DNA from 4 places in the Bacillus sp. EB106-04-04-XG123 genome. Region 3 is predicted to be linked to each of the others. Evidence: riboswitches for the same ligand, from Rfam matches in the RefSeq annotation. Region 3 holds a riboswitch; each other region holds the start of a gene.
What was found. A riboswitch is a leader RNA that binds a small molecule or an ion and turns the genes downstream of it on or off. The one in region 3 is predicted to bind S-adenosylmethionine.

Region 1 (5,167 bases), 120 kb from region 3:
TATAACAACTCCGTATTTCATCATGTTCCCTCCTGAATAAGAAAGTATTTATTATTATTTATTATAACAAAATTCAGTTGATTAACGAATATGGGAGCATTCTTTTTAACGAAGGCGCAATGAGCGGCTGCCAATACGTCCATTTATGATCCCCTTCGAATGTCTCAAATAAATAATCCGCTCCAGATTGTTCAAGAAGGGCCTTTAAATCATCATTCGGCTGAACAAAATCAAGCACCTGGCCATCTGTTGTTTTCACAGCGGTTTCCTCCAGCCCAATTTGATGGATAATCGCATAATGAGAAAGGGCTGTCGACTGTTTGACGGCTTCTAGAACCGACTCGTCAACATAAGGGGACTGCAAAATCAGCCCGCCAAATAAAGAAGGATAATCAATGGCTGTCATGAGGGAAATCGTCGCACCCAGTGAATCACCAATAAACGTACGTCCTGATCCAATTTGATAGGTTGGATAGTGTTCATCAATATAAGGAACCAGTTCATTAGCTAAAAAGCGTTTATACGCTTCAAACTGTGTGCCGTCTGGATGATACGTGTTCCGTCTTTCCGTAACATTTTCATAAGGGACACCAATGATAATCGAGCGTTCCATTTCTTTGTTCTGCATCAATTCTTCTGCCTGTCTGCCTATTTTGCCTAGGCGGAAATAATCATGACCATCCTGGGCAATGATGACATGATATGTATAAAGGGGGGAGTAATTGACTGGCAAATAGATCAAAATGGTCATGTCCGCCCCAAGTTCTTTTGACTGTAAGGTTTCTTCTTGAATGATTCCTGTTTTCTTCACCATAATCCATTCCTCCAGCTAACCAAATTCATCATAAAGTGAAACGTTTCCATTCATTGTAACACGAAAAACAGCGTTGTTCCTATATGCTAACATGCAATCAAACCGTATAACATCGATTCTGTTATAAAATACAGAAAATTTTAATTAATCATGACATTTCCCCTTGAAAAATGAGATTTAATGGGTTACAGTATTAAGAATTAGAACAGACAGACAACACATTCTTATCGTGAGAGGTGGAGGGACTGGCCCTTTGAAACCTCAGCAACCGGTATGCATCACTTCATGTGATGTACCAAGGTGCTAAATCCAGCAAGCAGCTTTTTTGCTTGGAAGATAAGAGGAAGCGATTAAACCCCTTCTTCTTATGAAGAAGGGGTTTTCTGTTTTGAAATCAGATTTTTACTTAGGATGGTGTCAAATGACAGAACATGTGGAAACGAAATTAGCGCAGATTGGAAACCGTAGCGAAGAGGTGACTGGCACTGTCAGTCCTCCCGTTTACCTTTCGACAGCATACAGACATAGAGGTATAGGGGAATCTACAGGATTTGATTATATTCGAACGAAAAACCCAACAAGACAGCTCGTAGAGGATGCAATTGCTTCACTCGAAGAAGGGACGGCCGGTTTTGCCTTCAGTTCGGGAATGGCTGCGATTCAAACGATCATGGCTCTATTTGAAAGCGGAGATGAACTCATCGTCTCATCAGACCTATATGGCGGTACATACCGTTTGTTTGAAAACGAATGGAAAAAGTACGGCTTACGTTTTCTTTATGATGATTTTGCAGATGAAGACTGTTTACGCTCTAAAATTACGCCAAACACAAAAGCGGTCTTTATTGAAACACCGACAAACCCATTGATGCAGGAAGCAGATATTCAAAAAATAGCGAAGATTGCAAAAGAGCATGGCGCTTTGGTGATTGTCGATAACACCTTTTACACACCAGTCTTGCAAAAGCCAATTACGCTTGGAGCAGACATTGTCATTCATAGCGCAACCAAATATTTAGGCGGACATAATGATGTTCTTGCAGGGCTTGTGGTGACAAAAGGAGAGCAGCTGTCTGAAGAAATGTTCCAGCATCAAAACGCGATTGGAGCGGTTCTATCACCATTTGACTCATGGCTTTTAATGAGAGGAATGAAAACACTGGCTCTTAGAATGCGCCAGCACGAGGCAAATGCGAAGGAGCTGGCACAGTTTTTAGAAAAGCAGCCAGAAATTCAAGATGTCCTTTATCCAGGAAAGGGAGGCATGCTGTCATTCCGAGTAGCTAAAGAGGACTGGGTCAATCCATTTTTAAAGCAGCTAAAAACGATTTGTTTTGCTGAAAGCCTTGGCGGAGTCGAAAGCTTCATTACGTATCCTGCAACGCAAACACACATGGATATCCCAGAAGAGATTCGCATTGCAAACGGTGTATGTAACAAGCTGCTCCGTTTCTCTGTTGGCATCGAGCATGTAGATGACCTGAAAGCAGACCTGAAACAGGCACTATCACAAGTTAAAGAGGAGGTACACGTCAAATGACCACACACGATTGGACACTCGAAACACAACTCGTTCATAATGCGTTTAAAACAGACCGTTCAACAGGTGCAGTCAGTGTACCGATTCAGCATGCATCCACCTTTCATCAAAGCAGCTTCGATGAATTTGGCCAATATGACTACTCGAGATCGGGGACTCCGACACGTCAAGCATTAGAGGATACGATTGCGGCGCTGGAAGGAGGAACGAGAGGGCTTGCCTTTGCATCAGGCATGGCAGCCATTTCAACTGCTTTTCTTCTATTATCTAAGGGAGATCACGTGCTTGTCACAAGAGATGTGTATGGCGGGACTTTCCGAATGATCACTCAAGTTCTGTCGAGATTTGGAATTGAGCATACCTTTGTGGATATGACGGATTTGAATGAAGTCAAAAGAGGTATTCAATCGAATACAAAGGTCATTTACATGGAAACACCGTCAAATCCAACACTAGGTATTACAGATATTGAAGGTGTCGTACAGCTTGCGAAAGAGCATGACTGTTTGACTTTCTTAGATAATACGTTTTTAACGCCTGCCCTTCAGCGTCCGCTGGACCTTGGTGTGGATGTTGTTCTGCATAGTGCAACGAAATTTTTAAGCGGCCACAGTGATGTGCTGTCAGGCTTAGCTGTGGTGAAAGATGAGAAGCTGGGAGACGAACTCTATTCACTGCAAAACTCCTTCGGTGCGGTCCTTGGTGTGCAGGATTGCTGGCTCGTGTTAAGAGGGTTAAAAACCCTTCAAGTCAGATTAGAAAAAGCTAGTCAAACGGCCTTCGAGCTAGCTTCATTTCTTAAAGAACATCCTGCGGTCAAAAAAGTATACTATCCAGGCTTAGATGATCACCCGGGTGCAGATATTCAGCGAAAGCAAGCGAGCGGAGCAGGGGCTGTTCTCTCATTTGAACTAGAAAACCAAGCGGCAGTCAAAGAATTAGTGGATGCCGTCACATTACCTGTATTCGCCGTCAGCCTCGGCGCCGTCGAATCCATTCTGTCGTATCCAGCCAAAATGTCACATGCGGCTATGCCAAAAGAAGAAAGAGAAAAAAGAGGGATTACAGATGGGCTGCTTCGTTTAAGTGTAGGTGTCGAAAACGGAGAAGACCTCAAACGTGACTTCAAACAAGCACTCGATCAACTAAAGCCTGTTCTTGTGAACCAATCATAAAGAAGGAGAGAAAAAAGCCGGCACAGCCGCCGGCTTTTTGACCTTTTTTAAACAAAACCATTGACGCTTTATTATTATGGTTATATAATAGAGACTGTCAGTAACAGAAAGCCCAGAACTGATACATAACCCGATTCCGTAGCTCAGCTGGGAGAGCGCTACCTTGACAGGGTAGAGGTCGCTGGTTCGAGCCCAGTCGGAATCATCGTTGAAACCCTTGCTTAGCAAGGGTTTTTTGTTTTTCTGACAGCGAATATTTGTTCTGTTTATTTTGATTGGGGACGAATTGGGGACGAACTTTATCCGCCAGATTGTTTCTCAATATTTTTAGGATCAAAATGATTAAAGTGTTCTGCAGTGTTAAATTCTAATTTATTTGTGACATGACCATAAATATCTGACGTTGTTTTAGCACTAGCATGTCCGGCTCTTTTCTGAATAGCATTTATGCTCTCACCTGCCTCTATAAGGAGAGCGACCATTTTGCAAGAATCCTCCGAAATGTAATACGGACTTTAAATATTTTCATTTATAATTCTCTATTTGTCTATACTTTTCATATCGCTGTTGTATAAGCTCTTCTGAGGATAATGGTATCAATTTTTTTAGAGATGATTCGATGACAGATTCAATCATTTGTGCCTGTGATTTGATATCATTTTGTGCTCCACCTTTCATTTCAGGAATGATTTCATCAATAATTCCTAAATGTTTTAAATCTTTTGCTGAAATTTTCATATGTTCAGCAGCTTCTGGAGCATACTTAGCGTCCTTCCATAGGATAGATGCTGCTCCTTCTGGCGAAATTACTGAGTACCATGAATACTCTAACATATGGATATGGTTACCGACACTAATGCCAAGAGCTCCACCACTTGATGCCTCTCCAATTACAATACAAACAATTGGCACTTTAAGTGTAGCCATTTCCAATAGATTTCGAGCTATCGCTTCAGAAATTCCACGTTCTTCAGACCCTTTCCCTGGATAGGCGCCTATTGTATCAATAAATGTAATAATAGGGCGATTAAATTTATCAGCTTGTTTCATCAGTCTTAGCGCTTTTCTATATCCTTCTGGATGTGACATTCCAAAATTTCTTTCTATATTTTCCTTTGTACTTCTACCTCTTTGATGACCTATAACCGTAACGGGCATTCCTTTAAATTTTGCAATACCACCTATCATTGCTTTATCATCACCATATAATCGATCACCATGAAGTTCGAAAAAATTTGTAAACAATAAAGGTATATAATCCAATGTCGTGGGCCGGTTACGTAGCCTTGCAATTTGAACTCGTTGAAAAGCTGTAAGATTAGAATAAACTTCATCTTGCATTTTATTTAAACGTTTTTCTAATAAATGAATTTCTGACGATAAATCTACATTATTTTCTTTCATCATTTTCTTTAATTCATCAAATTTCTCTTTTAGTTCAATAATAGGACGTTCAAAATCCAAACTCATTTTATCCTCCAAAGGTTATGATTTACCTCACTCTAATCAAAAGACTTAGAAATAGAATCATTAAATAATTCAAAACCATCCACAACTATTTTTTGTTCTGATTCTGATAAATTATTAAGGATACGTTGATAAAATGTAAGGGATTGTTCTCTTAAGCGATTAACAGTA
Region 2 (5,167 bases), on a different contig from region 3:
CCTCTTCCCCTTTCTAGCCAGCTGCTTGAAATCTTCCACGCCCTCAAAGCGGACGGAAAATCCGGGCTTGATCATGGCGGCATCGTTCAATATTACGAAAAAATGGCTCATGTCGAAGTAAAGAAAGGATGAGATGATCATGAAGCAAACTACTGACATACTGAATGCCATTCCGAAAGCAGATTCAAAGGCCATTCAATCAGCATACGAACAAGCACTGAGCAGCTTTCAGCATAAAGTCATTGTTTTAGATGATGATCCAACAGGGATTCAAACCGTACATGGCGTCTCTGTTTTCACCGATTGGTCAGAGGAAAGCATTGAGGCTGGTTTTCTTGAAGACAGCCGCATGTTCTTTATTTTGACTAATTCTCGCAGTATGACTGAGAAAGAAACTGCCGCTGCGCACGAAACCATTGCTGCAACCATTGTAAAGGTGGCTGAACGGCTTAATCAGGAATTCATCATTGTCAGCCGAGGAGATTCTACTCTTCGCGGACACTTTCCGCTTGAAACTGAGGTGCTCAAAACGACCATTGAACAGCAAAGCTCCCGTCAGTTCGATGGAGAAATCCTTCTTCCTTTTTTCCAAGAAGGCGGACGCTTTACGATCGACAATATTCATTACGTACAGGAAGGACACGAATTAATTCCTGCTGGTGACACAGAATTTGCAAGAGACCGTACATTCGGCTTTCAATCCTCTCATCTTGGAGAATGGATTGAAGAAAAGTCAGACGGATTGTTCACAAAAAAGAACACGACATACATTTCGTTAGATGATCTCCGGGCTTTACGCATTGAGCAAATCAAACATCAGCTCATGGGTGTGAAGGATTTCAAAAAGGTGGTTGTAAACGCTGTAGACTATGACGATGTCAAAGTCTTTGTCACAGCTCTCATTGAAGCCATTCAAGCAGGACAGCAGCTGATGTTCAGAAGTGCGGCGGCGCTCACAAAGGTACTAGGCGGTATAGGGGATCACGCCTTATTAACAAGAGGTGACTTGATACAAGAAGAAAGCCCTCATGGTGGCCTCATTATGGTCGGTTCTCATGTGAAAAAAACAACAGAACAATTAAAAGCGCTTGAGCAAAATAAAGAGATGGCTTTTATTGAATTTAATACACACCTCGTGTTAGAGCCTGATGCCTTTCGCAAAGAAATTGACCGTGTCATTCAGCAAACTGAAGCACTGTTGGCAGCAGGTCAATCTGTGGCTGTTTATACAAGAAGAGAACGGCTTGATCTTGGGGATGATCGCCAAGAGGAAGAATTAAAGCTCTCTGTACAGATTAGTGATGCTGTGACAAGTATTGTCCAGCGCCTCACCATTCGACCTAAGTATCTCATTGCCAAAGGCGGAATTACTTCCAGCGATATTGGGACAAGAGGACTTAGCGTGAGACGTGCGACCGTGGCAGGTCAAATCAAACCAGGGATCCCTGTTTGGCAAACAGGAGAAGAAAGTAAATTCCCTTTCATGTCTTATGTGATTTTCCCGGGAAATGTTGGGTCAAAGGATACGTTAAAAGAAGCTGTAGACATACTTGAAGGATAAGGCATAGGGGGTGTTTGCGCCCCCTTATGCACCACAAAGGAGGAAAGATCATGTCGTTAGTGTTTATTGGACTTGGCGTTTTGTTATTGCTTTTACTCATGGTTGTCTTTAAGTTAAACGCTTTCATTTCTTTGATTATTGTCTCTTTAATTGTTGCTGTGTTAGAAGGGATGACACCGCTAGAAGCGATTGCTTCCGTCGAAAAAGGACTTGGCAGTACGCTCGGACACCTGGCACTCGTTCTCGGTTTTGGAGCGATGCTTGGGAAATTGATGGCTGATTCTGGCGGTGCTCAGCGTATCGCGATGACACTCATTGACCGATTTGGCATCGGAAAAATTCAATGGGCGACAATGCTGACTGGATTTGTGATTGGAATTGCTCTATTTTATGAAACCGGATTCATTATTTTAATTCCATTAGTCTTTACGATCGCTCAGGCTGCAAGACTTCCTGTGCTGTATGTGGGCATGCCGCTTGTCGCTGCTCTCATCACCACACATGGCTTCCTCCCTCCTCACCCAGGGCCGACTGCCATTGCGAATGTCTTTCAAGCAAACATGGGACAAACCTTATTGGTTGGGATTATTTTAGCGATTCCTGCTGTTTTAGTAGGTGGACTTCTGTTTACAAAACTATTTAAAAAAGACCAGTTGCACGCACATATTCCAAAGAACTTATTTAATCCAAAGGAATTCACAGAAGAAGAAATGCCTAGCTTCGGTATTAGCATTTTCACCGCTGTTTTGCCTGTATTGCTTATGACTTTCAGAGCATTTCTAGAAATTTTCTTCCCTTCCTCCCCATTGCTGCCTACCGCTGAGTTTTTAGGCGAACCGGCGATTGCACTATTAATCTCAGTGCTGCTTGCCATCTACACGTTTGGGCTTGGAAGAGGAAAGAGCATGCAGGACGTGATGAAGTCCATCGCGGATTCTATCGGCTCTATTGCCATGATTTTATTAATTATTGCGGGCGGAGGCGCCTTTAAACAGGTGCTCATTGATAGCGGCGTCGATCAATATATTGCAGGGATTATGCAAGGAAGCACACTTTCTCCCCTGCTTCTGACTTGGCTCATTGCTGCTGTCCTTCGTGTCTCTTTAGGATCAGCGACTGTCGCCGGTCTCACGGCGGCTGGCATTTCTGCACCACTGATTGGCCTGACGGGTGTCAGCCCTGAATTAATGGTGATCGCAACAGGTGCCGGCAGTATCACGTTCTCTCATGTGAATGATGCGGGTTTCTGGATTTATAAAGAATACTTTAACCTATCAATGGCTCAAACCTTTAAAACGTGGACATTGATGGTCACCGTGCTTTCACTTGTCGGACTTGCTGGTGTTCTTGTTGCTGATTTGTTCATGTAGGAAATTAAATTGTAAAAACCATTGACTTTTCCCTGAAAAGGTTGAATAATTGTGTTTATTAAGAAAATTGAATCAAAAGGTAACCTTATTAAGAGTGGTGGAGGGACTGGCCCTGTGAAACCCGGCAACCGCTGTTCCTAGGAACAGAATGGTGCTAATTCCTTAAGCAAGCAGATGCTTGTTTGAAGATAAGGCAGAGTTCTCACAGTATATGATGCTCTTCCTTATCCAAGGAAGAGCTTTTTTATTTGATTTTTTAACCTGAAGAAAGAAGGGATTCAGCATGACACAAGTACAAACCATTGGAAAGAAAACAACGAAACCGCCATACCGCGCAGATCAAGTAGGAAGCTTACTACGTTCAGAACGCATCAAGGAAGCACGCAAGCTAAAAGCAGACGGTACGCTGACAGCAGAACAACTCCGACAAATTGAAAACGAAGAAATCACACGTATTGTAGAGAAGCAAAAAGAAATTGGGTTAGAGGTTGTCACAGATGGTGAGTTCAGACGTGCATGGTGGCATTTTGACTTTCTGGAAGGACTCGATGGGGTTGAAGGATTTGAAGCAGATCAGGGCATTCAATTCCATAACACGACGACAAAAGCAAGAGGGATCAAGGTAACAGGCAAGATCGATTTTACAGATCATCCAATGTTGGAGGATTATCGTTTCCTTCACAGCATCGCTGGTGATCATACAGCTAAAATGACGATTCCAAGTCCGAATATGCTCTTTTTCCGTGGAAAGCTTGAAGAAGGAGTGTATGACAGCTTAGAGGAATTCCACCATGATGTGGCACAGGCGTATAAGAAAGCCATCCGTGCTTTTTATGATGCAGGCTGCCGCTACTTGCAGCTGGATGATACGGCATGGGCCGTGTTCTTTTCTGAAAAAGGTCACGAACAAATCAAAGCCTTTGGCCGTGAAGAGGATGAACTTCGTGAGTCGTTTGCGAAGACAATCAATGAAGCTGTTGCTGATCGCCCAGAGGATTTGGTGATTACTATGCACATTTGCCGCGGTAACTTTAAATCAACTTGGGCAGCTGAAGGTGGTTACGAAGCAGCGGCAGAAACAATTTTCGCCGGCTTAGATCTTGATGGTCTCTTTTTAGAATTCGACGACGATCGTTCTGGCGGATTTGAGCCTCTTCGATATGTGAAGAACCCAAACCTTCAAATCGTACTAGGCCTTGTCACTTCAAAATACGGTGAGCTTGAGCCAGTTGAACAGATTAAAAAACGCATTGAGGAAGCGGCTCAATATGTGGACATTAACCAAATTTGTTTGAGTCCACAATGCGGATTCGCCTCAACAGAGGAAGGCAACCTGTTAACAGAAGAACAGCAATGGGAAAAACTGCGTCATGTGATTGAGATTGCTGATCAAGTGTGGACTTCTTAGTCCCTTTGACGAAAAAAAGACAAACCGCCGTATGAGCGGTTTGTCTCTTTTTGTTAAGCGTCTAAATGATCTCCATTCGTCGCAATCACTTGTTTATACCAATCGAAGCTTTTCTTTTTCTTTCTATCTAATGTACCGTTTCCTTCATTATCACGGTCGACATAAATGAAGCCGTAGCGTTTTTTCATTTCAGCCGTTGATGCGCTGACTAGGTCAATTGGGCCCCAGCTTGTATAACCGATCAGGTCGACTCCGTCTGCGATGGCTTCTCTCGCCTCTAGCAAATGGCTTCTGAGGTAATCAATTCGGTAATCGTCTTGAATTGATCCGTCTTCTTCTACTTGATCGACAGCACCCAATCCATTTTCTACGATAAACAATGGCTTTTGGTAGCGGTCATACAGCTGATTCAGTGTTGTACGAAGTCCTTTCGGATCAATTTGCCAGCCCCAATCACTTGCTTCCAGATATGGGTTTTTCACACCTTCAAATAGGTTACCACCAGTAACTTGTTCAAGGACCTTTGGATCTGTACTCGTCACAAAACTCATATAATAACTGAAGCCAATATAGTCAACTGTATGGTTTCTTAAAATGTCTTCGTCCCCGTCTTGGAACTCAATGTTGATGTCATTTTCAAGGAAATAACGTTTCATGTAACCTGGGTAATAGCCTCTTGCCTGTACATCTGAGAAGAACAATGTTTTGCGGTCTTGCTCAATTGCAGCAAACATATCCTCTGGTCTTGAGCTGTACGGATATGTGGTCATCGCTGCAATCATACAGCCAATTTTTGCATCTGGAATGATTTCGTGTCCTGCTTTAACA
Region 3 (5,167 bases):
TGTGATCGAAGCTGAAAAAGAACATGTCATTATTAAAGTAGCGGATACAGGTGAAGGCATACCAGAAGAGATGTTAAAGCACATCTTCCTCCCCTTTATTACGTCGAAGGAAAAAGGCACGGGTCTTGGGCTTGTCGTGTGTAAACGAATCATTTCGATGTATGGCGGAACAATTGATATTCGTAGCGAAGTGAATAAAGGAACGACTGTTATGATCATGCTTCCTTCTGCTCACTCAGCATAGCTGAAGATGTCAGCCGGTTTTGCTTATGCAAGACCGGTTTTTCATGTCAATAAGAGGGACGGTTCACAGATAAAAGACTCATTTGAGACACAAGATCATGAAAGGAGGGGGCAGATTGTTTCTCATGAAAAAGAAGATGCTGATACTCATTCATCAGGTTGTCCAGTTCTTGACTATATTTAATTGTCATCTCACCAGTGTACCCTTCCACTTGAGCAGCTTCTACCATCTGTTTTCTCTTCTCATCAATGGACATCAGCAATTGTTCTTTCCTTACATAAATATTCATGATCTCAGCTCCCGCAATGATTTCGACTGTCTATGCTCAAAATGATCCGACACCAAAATTATACTTTATTTGTAAATTAAATTAAATATGCTTATTTTATTTAATTTTTTACAGCCTAAAGACCTTTTACCCAATCAAATTTGGGGGTAAACTTCAAATTTGGACAGGACTGTCACATTGATTAAACAGAATTTTATCCTATACAGAAGATCAAAATCAACTATTTTCTTTCACATTTTATGTCTAATTTCCTAAAAAAAAGCTGATCTTCCGCCTCATGCGGAATGATCAGCTCTATCATTAAACCGTTTCTTCCTCGTAAATTGGCACCCAGCCCTCAGTTGTGACAAATATGCGAACTGCAACCACTTTGCGATCCTCTTGAAGTGTAAAGTAATGACGGATGTTTGGCGGAACAGAAATTAAATCACCTGGGTTCAATCTCACATCAAAAAAGACGCCATCCTTGCCTTGAATAGCAAAGATTCCGTGCCCGCTCACAATAAAGCGTACTTCATCATCTGTATGGTGATGCTCACGTTTAAAGTTTTGGAGCAGTTCATCAAGATTTGGCGTGGCATCAGATAATGAAATCACATCCTGCGCTTTGTACCCTCTTTTTTCAGAAATACTTTGAATTTCCTTTTGGAAAACAGTCAAAATCTCTTCCTTTTCCTCATCGGTTAAATCATACTTTTCTGATAAACGGTTTGGCAGCTTTTCAATATCCCAATGCTCATAAATAACCCCTTGGTTTTCTAAATATGATGCAACCTCTTGCTCGTTCTCAAGTAATGTGTTCTCTTCATTGTGAATCAAAATCGTCGCCATTTGCTTTTCCTCCTTTTTATCTTACAAGCTGCTGTTGATACAGCGCTAATTTTAAGTGATAGCTAAATAAAAACTCATATGCTTCTAATACTCGTTTTGCTTCAAAGGCTGTTTTTCCCCAGACCGTGATGCCGTGATTGCGAATGAGTACAGCACCAGATGACGCCTCTAGTGTCAGATGTTTGGCAAATTGCTCTGCAAGATGCGGAATATGAGCTGGATTTTCAATAATCGGAATCGACACTTCTGCATCCTCTTCCCAATAACCAAGCGCTTTGATGATTTCGTTGCCTTTAAAACGAATCTCTCCCTTATCCCCATACAGCTCTGACATCACATTATTATCAATGGTGTGGACATGGAGGCAGCAGCCTGCTTTCGTCCGTTCATACACGTACGTGTGAAGCAGTGTTTCAGCTGATGGTCTAAGCGTCTCGTTCGGATCATGGGGCTGGCCTGCCGCATTTACTAGCACAAAATCTTCGTTTGTTTCTTTTCGTTTATCTTTGCCGCTTGCCGTCACCAAAAACGTGATTGGATCATCCGACACCTTGATCGATAAATTACCGCTTGTTCCGAAAAACCAGTCTCTTTGGGCCAGTTCACGTTTAACGTCTGCTAGCTCCTGCCAGCGTTTGCTCTTTGCGTCTGCCATTCCTTCACTTCCTTTATTTGAACAAATTGCGCGTGTAGATCAATAAATGTGTCAAACTCCTTATGTACGAGCCCAAGCTCTTGACATTCATTGAGCAAGTAGTCGCGCGCGAACGTAAGATCTGCATGTTTCGCTGCCTCCACATCAGTCACTGAATCTCCGATCATGATGATGAAATCATCCTCATGAGTCAGGTTTCGAATGATTGAGGGCTTGCAGCATCCGCATCCATTTTGACATTGCGTATCGCAGGCATGCGGCCATTCAATCTGAATATGCTCTTCCCCAAATGATGCATGATTGCAATAAATATCGTCTCGATCGACAATGCCTTCGAGGATGGGGTAGACAAAAAAGTCCATCCCCCCACTAAGTACATAGAAAGGAATGTCTGCTTTTTTTACCTCATCCACAAATTGCTTAAATCCTTCTCGAATCTCTGTATCCTCTAAAATAAATGATTGAATGGCTTCCTTCTGATCACTTGTCAGTAATTGAAACATCTGCCCAACGCCTTCTTGAATGGTAATTTCCTTTGACAGGACACCATCCTTCAGTTTCGTCCATTCACTCGGTGCAAACTGTTTCATGATGCGGATGATATTATCATTTTTTGTAATTGTTCCATCAAAATCACAACACACAATTGGTTTTTTCATTATTCTGCTACCCTTCCCCAAAGATCAAGTGCCGCTTTTAAGTCTTGGCAGGAAGCCGCCTTATCTTGGATAGACTCTTCATGTATCACGGCATCAATGATCGAACGAAATGCCTTCCCTCCGCCGATGGCTCCCCGCGGATGTCCGTGAATGCCTCCGCCTGCGTTAATCACATGATCAATTCCAAAATCTTTGATCAATACTGGAACCATTCCTGGATGAATGCCTGCTGACGGGACAGGGAATGTTTTTTGAACCGTATCCTCTTTCACGCAAGCTTCATAGATTCCAAGGGCATCCTTTTTCGGAAGTGCAACCGATCCATAAGGTGAGGGAAAGAGGCTCAAATCAGCGCCAGCATATCGGTTTAATTTGCCTAAAAGAAGAGAATGCGAGAATCCATATTCAGGAGAGGATGTCAATGCACCACTCACTGCGGGATGCGCCATAATAGGCAGTGGAATATCTGGATCCTCAGCTAAGCTTTGCATGACATCAAGACCGTAAGCAAAGACATTGAATAAGAGCGCATCTGCTCCAAGTTCAGCGGCCTTTCTCGCTCGATCCCTCAGGTCAAAGGTTCTGCCCGTTAAATTGACAGCATACAGCGTGCGGTGTCCTGTCTCTTCATAGGTTTCTTTTAAAATCTCTTTTCCTTCTTTGATTCGCTCTTCAAAAGGAGCTAATGGACTTTCAAATAAAATTTCATCGTCTTTGATGAGGTCAACCCCGCCTAATGCCTGTAAACGGAGCTGCTCTTTTAAATCCTGCATATCACGGCCGATAACACCTTTAAAAATACTCATCAATAATGGACGATCAAATACATTTACCTTATTTCGTATGCCATCAATTCCAAATACCGGTCCTGGCAGGCTTTTTTTAAATTCTTCAGAAAATTGGATATCGACTAGCTTCACTTTTCCGTCTAGTGAAAGCTTTCCAAAAATTGTCGTGAAAACAGCTGGTAAATCTGCTGAAAAGTTTGCCTCAGGATAAGCAATGGTCACCTCTGATTGATAAAGACCATTTTCGGCTGGAGCAGCCTTTTCTAATACTTTTTCAACTCGGCCTTTATGCTTTTGAAGCTGCTCCTTTTTGAGCTGCGGCAAATCCGTCCATGATCCAACTGTTAAACCAAGCGCGATCTGCTCCGCTTTTCGATTTATTTGTTCATCCTCTCGATGTGTTAATACGTATGTTGCCAGTAATTCACTCACTAGGAATCCCCTTTCGATTGCATCATGCATATGTTCAATAAAAAAACCTCTTCAAGTGCTTCTTGAGCGCCTTAAAGAGGTTGTTTCGTGTCATTCTTCCGAATCTTATCTCTCAGCGCTTGCTGCAAGAATTAGCACCGTGCTTCATGGAAGTCGGTTGCCGGGCTTCATTGGGCTAGTCCCTCTGCCTACTCTTGATAAGAATATTCAATTTTCTTAAATATTGCCTGAATTATCGCACCATTTTTTTATGTTGTCAATGGCTTTTTTTCAAACAGCTTCAAGGCAGCGATGCGCTGAGCAGCTTCTTGTAACCGCTCCTCGCTTGTAAGAAGCCCTACTCTCACGTACCCTTCACCGTGAGCACCAAAGCCGTTACCTGGCGCTACAACAACATGTGCTTTTTCTAATAATAAATCAGAAAAGGCTTCAGATGTATATCCTTCTGGCACCTTTAACCAAGCAAAAAATGATCCCTTTGGTGCACTGACTTCCCAGCCAATTTCTTTGCAGGCAGCTATCCACACATTCCGCCTTTTCTCATATCGGTCATTTTGCACCCGTACGCATGTTTGATCGCTTAATAGGGCTTCCGCTGCTGCATCCTGCGTGGCTTTAAACAACGAGACAAACAAATGATCCTGATAAAGCTCAATCGCTTCAATAACAGACGGATTCCCTGCTGCAAATCCTACTCTCCACCCTGCCATATTGTACGTTTTAGACAATGTGTAAATTTCTATTCCCGTCTCTTTCGCTCCATCTACTTGCAGAAAGCTGATCGGCTTTTCCCCATCAAATCCAATGCCGCCATATGCAAAATCATGGACAACACAAAGCTTGTGATCTTTCGCAAATGTAACGGTTTCTTTAAAAAATGAACGGCTTGCCGTAGCCCCCGTCGGATTGTTGGGGTAATTTAAATACATTAATTTTGCCTTTTTCTTATCATCCTCAGGCAGCAAATCGTAGTCAGGTAAAAAATCATTTTTTTCAAGAAGTGGCATGGTCACCATATGAGCTCCAGCAAGTACAGCACCTGACCAATAATCAGGATAACCTGGGTCAGGGACGAGAAGCGTATCACCCGGATTCAGCAGACATTGAGGCAGCTCAACAAGCCCTGCTTTCCCGCCAAATAAAATCGCAATTTCCGTCTTTGGATCAAGCGTAACGCCATATTCTCTTTCATAAAAAGCGGCAGCGGCCTTTTTTAATTTCGCTGTTCCACGGAATGAGGAGTATTGATGATTTTCAGGTTTTGCTACC
Region 4 (5,167 bases), 200 kb from region 3:
CGCCGCCCTGTTCATGAATAGAGCTGCTCTCATTTTTGACTGCCTTCATCAGACTCAGCGCACCAAGTGAGGCAAGCAGTACACTCATCATGATAAAGATAGAGTAATAGTCTCCTTTTAAGAAAAGGCTCACCAGCAAATACGATAGGCTGAGTGATAAGAAGGGTGACACCACCCACACTTTCAGCATTTTTTTCACAACATGTTTGTGAAAAATGTTTGGCCCGCCTTTTGCCATTCCAAGCCCGATAATAGACGAGGAGGTGATTTGTGTAAGCGGAACAGGCAGCCCAAAAATAGAGCTGACGATGACAAGCCCGGCACCGGTACTCGAAAGTAAAATCCCTTCGCCCGTTTGATAGCGGGTGATTTTCTTTCCGTTTGTTTCTAGTACCCTTCTCCCAAGCAAAAGCGCACCAAGTGCAACAAAGATCCCGCCGTAAAGAGTTCCTTGCCCGACTGACAAAACGCCTGACGCGACAAGCGGACCGACCGCATTTGCGACATTGTTCATACCAGCTGAAAACGCCTCTAGAAATCCGCTGAGGATTAACACGACAGATAAAATAGCTGTGCCTTTTTTAGACAGCTTCCGTTTAGGGAACATTCTGATGATTTTGACGACAGCAAAGGTAAAAAGAAAGGCGAAAATCGGGATGATCACCCAAAATGCCACAATCACTAAAATGGATTTCACAAACAATACTTTATACGCGACGGCCACACCAACCACAGCCCCTACTGTGACCTCACTTGTTGATAAAGGGATCGCCATCAGATTCGCTATGAAAAGTGATAGTGCAGCAGAACCAATGATAATACAAACGATTTCAAGTGTAATGACTGATTCTGGCATAATACCAGAGCTGATCGTTTTGACGACCTCACCGCCGCCAATCACTGAACCTGCTAAAATCCCAACTGCACAAACGCTGAGCGCATAAATGGGCTTTTGAATCGCGCCTGACCCGTACGCAATGCCCATAGAAGCAGCTGCTCCGCTTGCGCCTATGTTTAAAGCAAAGAATAGACTAAATAAAATTGCGGCGATTTCCATACATTATGCTCCCTTACTCATGTAATCCGCACTCTGTCTTTGCTGTGCCTGACCATCTGCCAGAACGCAGATCATCTGCAGTAAATGCTGGTTGTGTACACGGTGCACAGCCGATACTTGGATATCCCTGGTCATGCAGCGGATTATAAGTAAGTTCTTCTCTAGATGCATATCTCCATATGTCCTTCCACGTCCAATGGATAAGCGGACATACTTTCACTGATTTGAATTTTTCATCCTTATTTAAGAAATTCGTCCCTGCTCGTTTTGGTGACTGCTCTCTTCTTAAACCGGAAAGCCAAGCTGGATAACCAGATAGGGCTTCTTGCAAAGGAATGACCTTACGCATATGGCAGCAGCTTTGAGGATTTGTTTTCCATAATTGATCACCGTGCTGCTCATTTTGCTGTTCAACCGTCAGCTCAGGCGTTTTCAGTTCAATGTCTAAACCCGGGTATCTTTCCTTTACTGCATCAATTGTGTCGTATGTTTCTTTAAAATGCAGACCTGTATCTAAAAAGACAATTTTCGCATCTTTTTTTACTTTTGCAATCAGATCAATCAGAACGATGCCCTCAATCCCAAAGCTGCACGCATATACGAGCTGGTCACCATAATGACCGTACGCCCATTTCAGTACAGACAGGGCTCCTTTATACAAATCATCTTCTTGAAATGTAATGGACGGCTCTTGCCAATTTTCATAAGTTAACATGATTTCTCCCCTTCCGGAGTACAGCTCATATTGCTTTTATCCGCACTACTTCAATCTAATTTTTTCGTTCTTTTCCACTTGAATCACTTGACCGTCCTGAACAATTAACGTAATTGAACCGAATTTCATATCCCCAATCAGTTCTTGCATATGCTTTACTAAGTCCTCATCCTGATTTTGTTTCACTTCCATCTCCTCTTCCTCCTCACCGTTAAAATAAAAAAACTTTCTTTCAGTCCGAAAGAAAGATGAGGAAGCTCACGATTTCCTTATCTTTCAAAATAGAATCATTTTGCAGGAAGTAGCACCTTGCGAATCGCAGGTTGCCGGGTTTCATCGGGCCAGTCCCTCCACCTCTCTGGATAAGAGTTTCAATTTGTCTTAAATATTAACACAATTCAAACAAAAGTCAACCCGACTTTATTGATAGGATTAGTTTTTATTAAAATTTGAGTCTTTTTTACTATTTTTACCTAAATAAAAAACTGTGCGGGCAGGCACAGTTTTTGTTAACGATGGGCTTTGACTTTTCAGACCGTTTCTTCCATCCAAGATTCTGAGGAAGGATCTTGTCTCCAGCGTTTTAGTTTGTTCATCGCAGCAGGCTCAATCGCTTTCAGTTCAAGTGCCACGTCTGTCAATGTGTCATAGTCTGTTAGGGTGACATATGGAATATTTTTTTCTTGAAAGGCTGCCGCTGCTTTTGGCAGTCCGTATGTGAAGATCGCGGCAACTCCTAGTACCTCGCAGCCCTCATCTTGAAGAGCAGCGACCACTTCAAGCACACTGCCTCCTGTGGAAATAAGGTCTTCTACGACGACAACCTTTTGGCCTTTTGATACGGCCCCTTCAATTTGATTTCCTTTTCCATGTGCTTTCGGCTTACTTCTGACATAACACATCGGGATGTTCAAGCGGTCTGCTGCTAATGCCGCATGAGGAATGCCTGCTGTTGCAGTACCCGCGACAACCTCTGCTCCCTTGAAATGAGTGAGAATCAAATCTTTTAGACCTTCAGCAATGTCGTGTCTCACTTCTGGAAATGACAATGTCAGGCGGTTATCACAATAGATCGGTGATTTTATACCGCTCGCCCATGTAAACGGTTCGTCTGGTTTTAATGAGACCGCTTTGATTTGTAATAGATGTTTCGCGATTTTTGATTTCATCTGGCAGTCACTCCCACTCTTTCAAAATTTGATGATAGGCTTCTATTGGTTTATCAGCTTTTGTGATTGATCTTCCAACAACGATTTGTGAAACACCTTGCTCTTTTGCATAGGCCGGTGTCGCCACGCGCTGTTGGTCATCAGTTTGATCATTCGGTAAGCGAATTCCTGGCGTTACAGTGAGAAAGGATGGTGAAATATGTTCATGAAGTGCTTTAGATTCATGAACAGAACAAACAACCCCGTCCAGCCCACTTTCATATGCTAATTGTCCGTACCGGATCACAGTCTCTTGCAGCGGACGGTCAATGAGTAATTCATTTCTCATCATGTCTTCTGACGTACTAGTCAGCTGGGTCACTGCAATAATGCCCGGGCGGTTTTGTCCAGCAGGAGTCCCGCTTTCAAGTCCCTCTAACGCAGCCTGCATCATTCGTTTCCCGCCAGCAGCATGCACATTGACCAAATCAACACCAAGTGCAGCAAGCCGGTTCATCGCTTTTTGCACGGTTGTTGGAATATCATGAAGCTTCAGATCAAGGAAAATACGGCAATTTTTTTCTTTTAGTGCGTCAATGATGGCAGGACCTTCTTGGTAAAACAGCTCCATGCCTACCTTCACAAATAATGGTGTCCCTTCAAAAGGGTCTAAAAAGGCAAGCGCGTCCTTCCCTGATGGAAAATCAAGCGCGATGATGGGCAAGTGCTTCATGTTTCCAGCTCCTTCCGATACATTCCTCTACAGATGAATAACCATATGCTGCTAACACATTTGGCAGCTCTTCAATGATTTCCGGGCAAATAAATGGATTCACAAAATTGGCTGTGCCGACAGCTACTGCACTTGCACCTGCTAGTAAAAATTCAAGTACATCTTCAGCACTTTGCACTCCGCCCATCCCGATAATCGGAATAGAAACCGCTTGACTCACCTCGTGTACCATGCGCACAGCGACCGGTTTGACAGCTGGTCCTGATAATCCGCCTGTTTTATTGGCAAGGATGGGTTTCCCCGTTTTTAAATCTAAACGCATACCGATTAATGTGTTAATCATGGTGAGTCCATCCGCTCCAGCAGCTTCAATCGCTTGAGCAATCTCCACAATATTGGCTACGTTAGGTGACAGCTTGACATAGACAGGTACAGAAGAGACTTCCTTGACCGCTTTTGTCAATGACGCCGCCATATTTGGATCTGTACCGAAGGCAATCCCGCCTGTTTTCACATTTGGGCAAGAAATATTCAGTTCAAGGGCATGAACATTTTTTGCTTGGCTGATTTGCTTGGCTACTTCCACATAATCATCAACCTGTGAGCCAGCAACATTCGCAATAATAGGTGTATCAAATTGTTCAAGCCAAGGCAGCTCATTTTCAAGCACGCCTTTTAGACCCGGATTTTGAAGGCCGATTGCATTAAGCATACCAGCTCCTGTCTCGGCTACCCTTGGCGTGGGATTGCCAAATCTCGGTTCAAGGGTTGTGGCTTTGATCATGATACCGCCTAGCAATGATAGGTCATATAAGGATGCAAATTCTCTCCCGAACCCGAAGCAGCCTGATGCAGGGATGATTGGATTTTTTAAAGATAATCCCGGTAACTCAATGTTTAGCATGACAACGCCACCTCCTCTGCTTTAAAAACAGGTCCATCAAGACAGACTTTGACGTAAGGTTTGTCGAGCTGATCGGTATGACAGACACATGCAAAGCACGCACCAATTCCGCAGCCCATTCGTTCTTCCATCGAAATATAGACGGGCTTATCAGGATACGTGTCTTTCAGCGCTTTTAGCATAGGTGTTGGACCGCATGAAAGCAGCACATCAAAGCTCAGGTTTTGCTCTTTTATCACATCTGTTACAAAGCCTTTAGCACCGTATGTGTCATCAACCGTTGCAATAAACGTATCGCCTAGTGCTTGAAATTTCTCCTCGTAAAATACATCCTTTTTCGATTGAAAGCCGAGCACATGCTTCACGATGACGCCTTTTTTCGTTAAACGCTTGGACAGTTCATATAGAGGCGGTACGCCAATTCCGCCGCCGACTAGTAATGCCGTCTCTCCGGGCTGGACGACTGAAGGATCATACCCGTTTCCAAGCGGCCCTAATACATCGACTGATTCTCCCTCCCGCTTTTGGGAGAGGAGCTTTGTGCCCTCTCCCTCTGCGCGGTAAATGATGGTTGCTTCTTTTTGCTCGGCATGAATGTTGGCAATACTGA

Region 1: linked by a shared signal. The riboswitch ahead of AC3WTB_RS03555 (methionine biosynthesis PLP-dependent protein) and the one ahead of mtnW (2,3-diketo-5-methylthiopentyl-1-phosphate enolase) in region 3 are both predicted to bind S-adenosylmethionine.
Region 2: linked by a shared signal. The riboswitch ahead of AC3WTB_RS09345 (5-methyltetrahydropteroyltriglutamate--homocysteine S-methyltransferase) and the one ahead of mtnW (2,3-diketo-5-methylthiopentyl-1-phosphate enolase) in region 3 are both predicted to bind S-adenosylmethionine.
Region 4: linked by a shared signal. The riboswitch ahead of AC3WTB_RS01845 (DUF2292 domain-containing protein) and the one ahead of mtnW (2,3-diketo-5-methylthiopentyl-1-phosphate enolase) in region 3 are both predicted to bind S-adenosylmethionine.

What each region holds. Positions count from the first base shown of each region.
Region 1 is NZ_JBYTDZ010000001.1:687,151-692,317, reverse strand. Features, by position in the region: gene AC3WTB_RS03565 (YjcG family protein) at 1-21, opposite strand, end outside; gene AC3WTB_RS03560 (alpha/beta hydrolase) at 74-814, opposite strand; SAM riboswitch class I at 1,036-1,157, shown strand; gene AC3WTB_RS03555 (methionine biosynthesis PLP-dependent protein) at 1,236-2,354, shown strand; gene metC (cystathionine beta-lyase) at 2,351-3,529, shown strand; tRNA gene AC3WTB_RS03545 (tRNA-Val) at 3,662-3,734, shown strand; gene AC3WTB_RS03540 (hypothetical protein) at 3,829-4,011, opposite strand; gene AC3WTB_RS03535 (acetyl-CoA carboxylase carboxyltransferase subunit alpha) at 4,055-4,999, opposite strand; gene AC3WTB_RS03530 (MarR family winged helix-turn-helix transcriptional regulator) at 5,032-5,167, opposite strand, start outside.
Region 2 is NZ_JBYTDZ010000002.1:766,492-771,658, forward strand. Features, by position in the region: gene garR (2-hydroxy-3-oxopropionate reductase) at 1-132, shown strand, start outside; gene AC3WTB_RS09335 (four-carbon acid sugar kinase family protein) at 140-1,561, shown strand; gene AC3WTB_RS09340 (gluconate:H+ symporter) at 1,612-2,931, shown strand; SAM riboswitch class I at 3,014-3,126, shown strand; gene AC3WTB_RS09345 (5-methyltetrahydropteroyltriglutamate--homocysteine S-methyltransferase) at 3,215-4,339, shown strand; gene bglH (aryl-phospho-beta-d-glucosidase) at 4,393-5,167, opposite strand, start outside.
Region 3 is NZ_JBYTDZ010000001.1:564,869-570,035, forward strand. Features, by position in the region: gene kinD (sporulation kinase KinD) at 1-244, shown strand, start outside; gene AC3WTB_RS02870 (aspartyl-phosphate phosphatase Spo0E family protein) at 291-533, opposite strand; gene AC3WTB_RS02875 (1,2-dihydroxy-3-keto-5-methylthiopentene dioxygenase) at 834-1,364, opposite strand; gene AC3WTB_RS02880 (methylthioribulose 1-phosphate dehydratase) at 1,381-2,019, opposite strand; gene AC3WTB_RS02885 (2-hydroxy-3-keto-5-methylthiopentenyl-1-phosphate phosphatase) at 1,983-2,678, opposite strand; gene mtnW (2,3-diketo-5-methylthiopentyl-1-phosphate enolase) at 2,678-3,898, opposite strand; SAM riboswitch class I at 4,001-4,102, opposite strand; gene AC3WTB_RS02895 (pyridoxal phosphate-dependent aminotransferase) at 4,147-5,167, opposite strand, start outside.
Region 4 is NZ_JBYTDZ010000001.1:365,484-370,650, forward strand. Features, by position in the region: gene cysP (sulfate permease) at 1-1,057, opposite strand, end outside; gene AC3WTB_RS01840 (phosphoadenylyl-sulfate reductase) at 1,071-1,772, opposite strand; gene AC3WTB_RS01845 (DUF2292 domain-containing protein) at 1,818-1,922, opposite strand; SAM riboswitch class I at 2,039-2,141, opposite strand; gene pyrE (orotate phosphoribosyltransferase) at 2,303-2,941, opposite strand; gene pyrF (orotidine-5'-phosphate decarboxylase) at 2,949-3,653, opposite strand; gene AC3WTB_RS01860 (dihydroorotate dehydrogenase) at 3,625-4,557, opposite strand; gene AC3WTB_RS01865 (dihydroorotate dehydrogenase electron transfer subunit) at 4,551-5,167, opposite strand, start outside.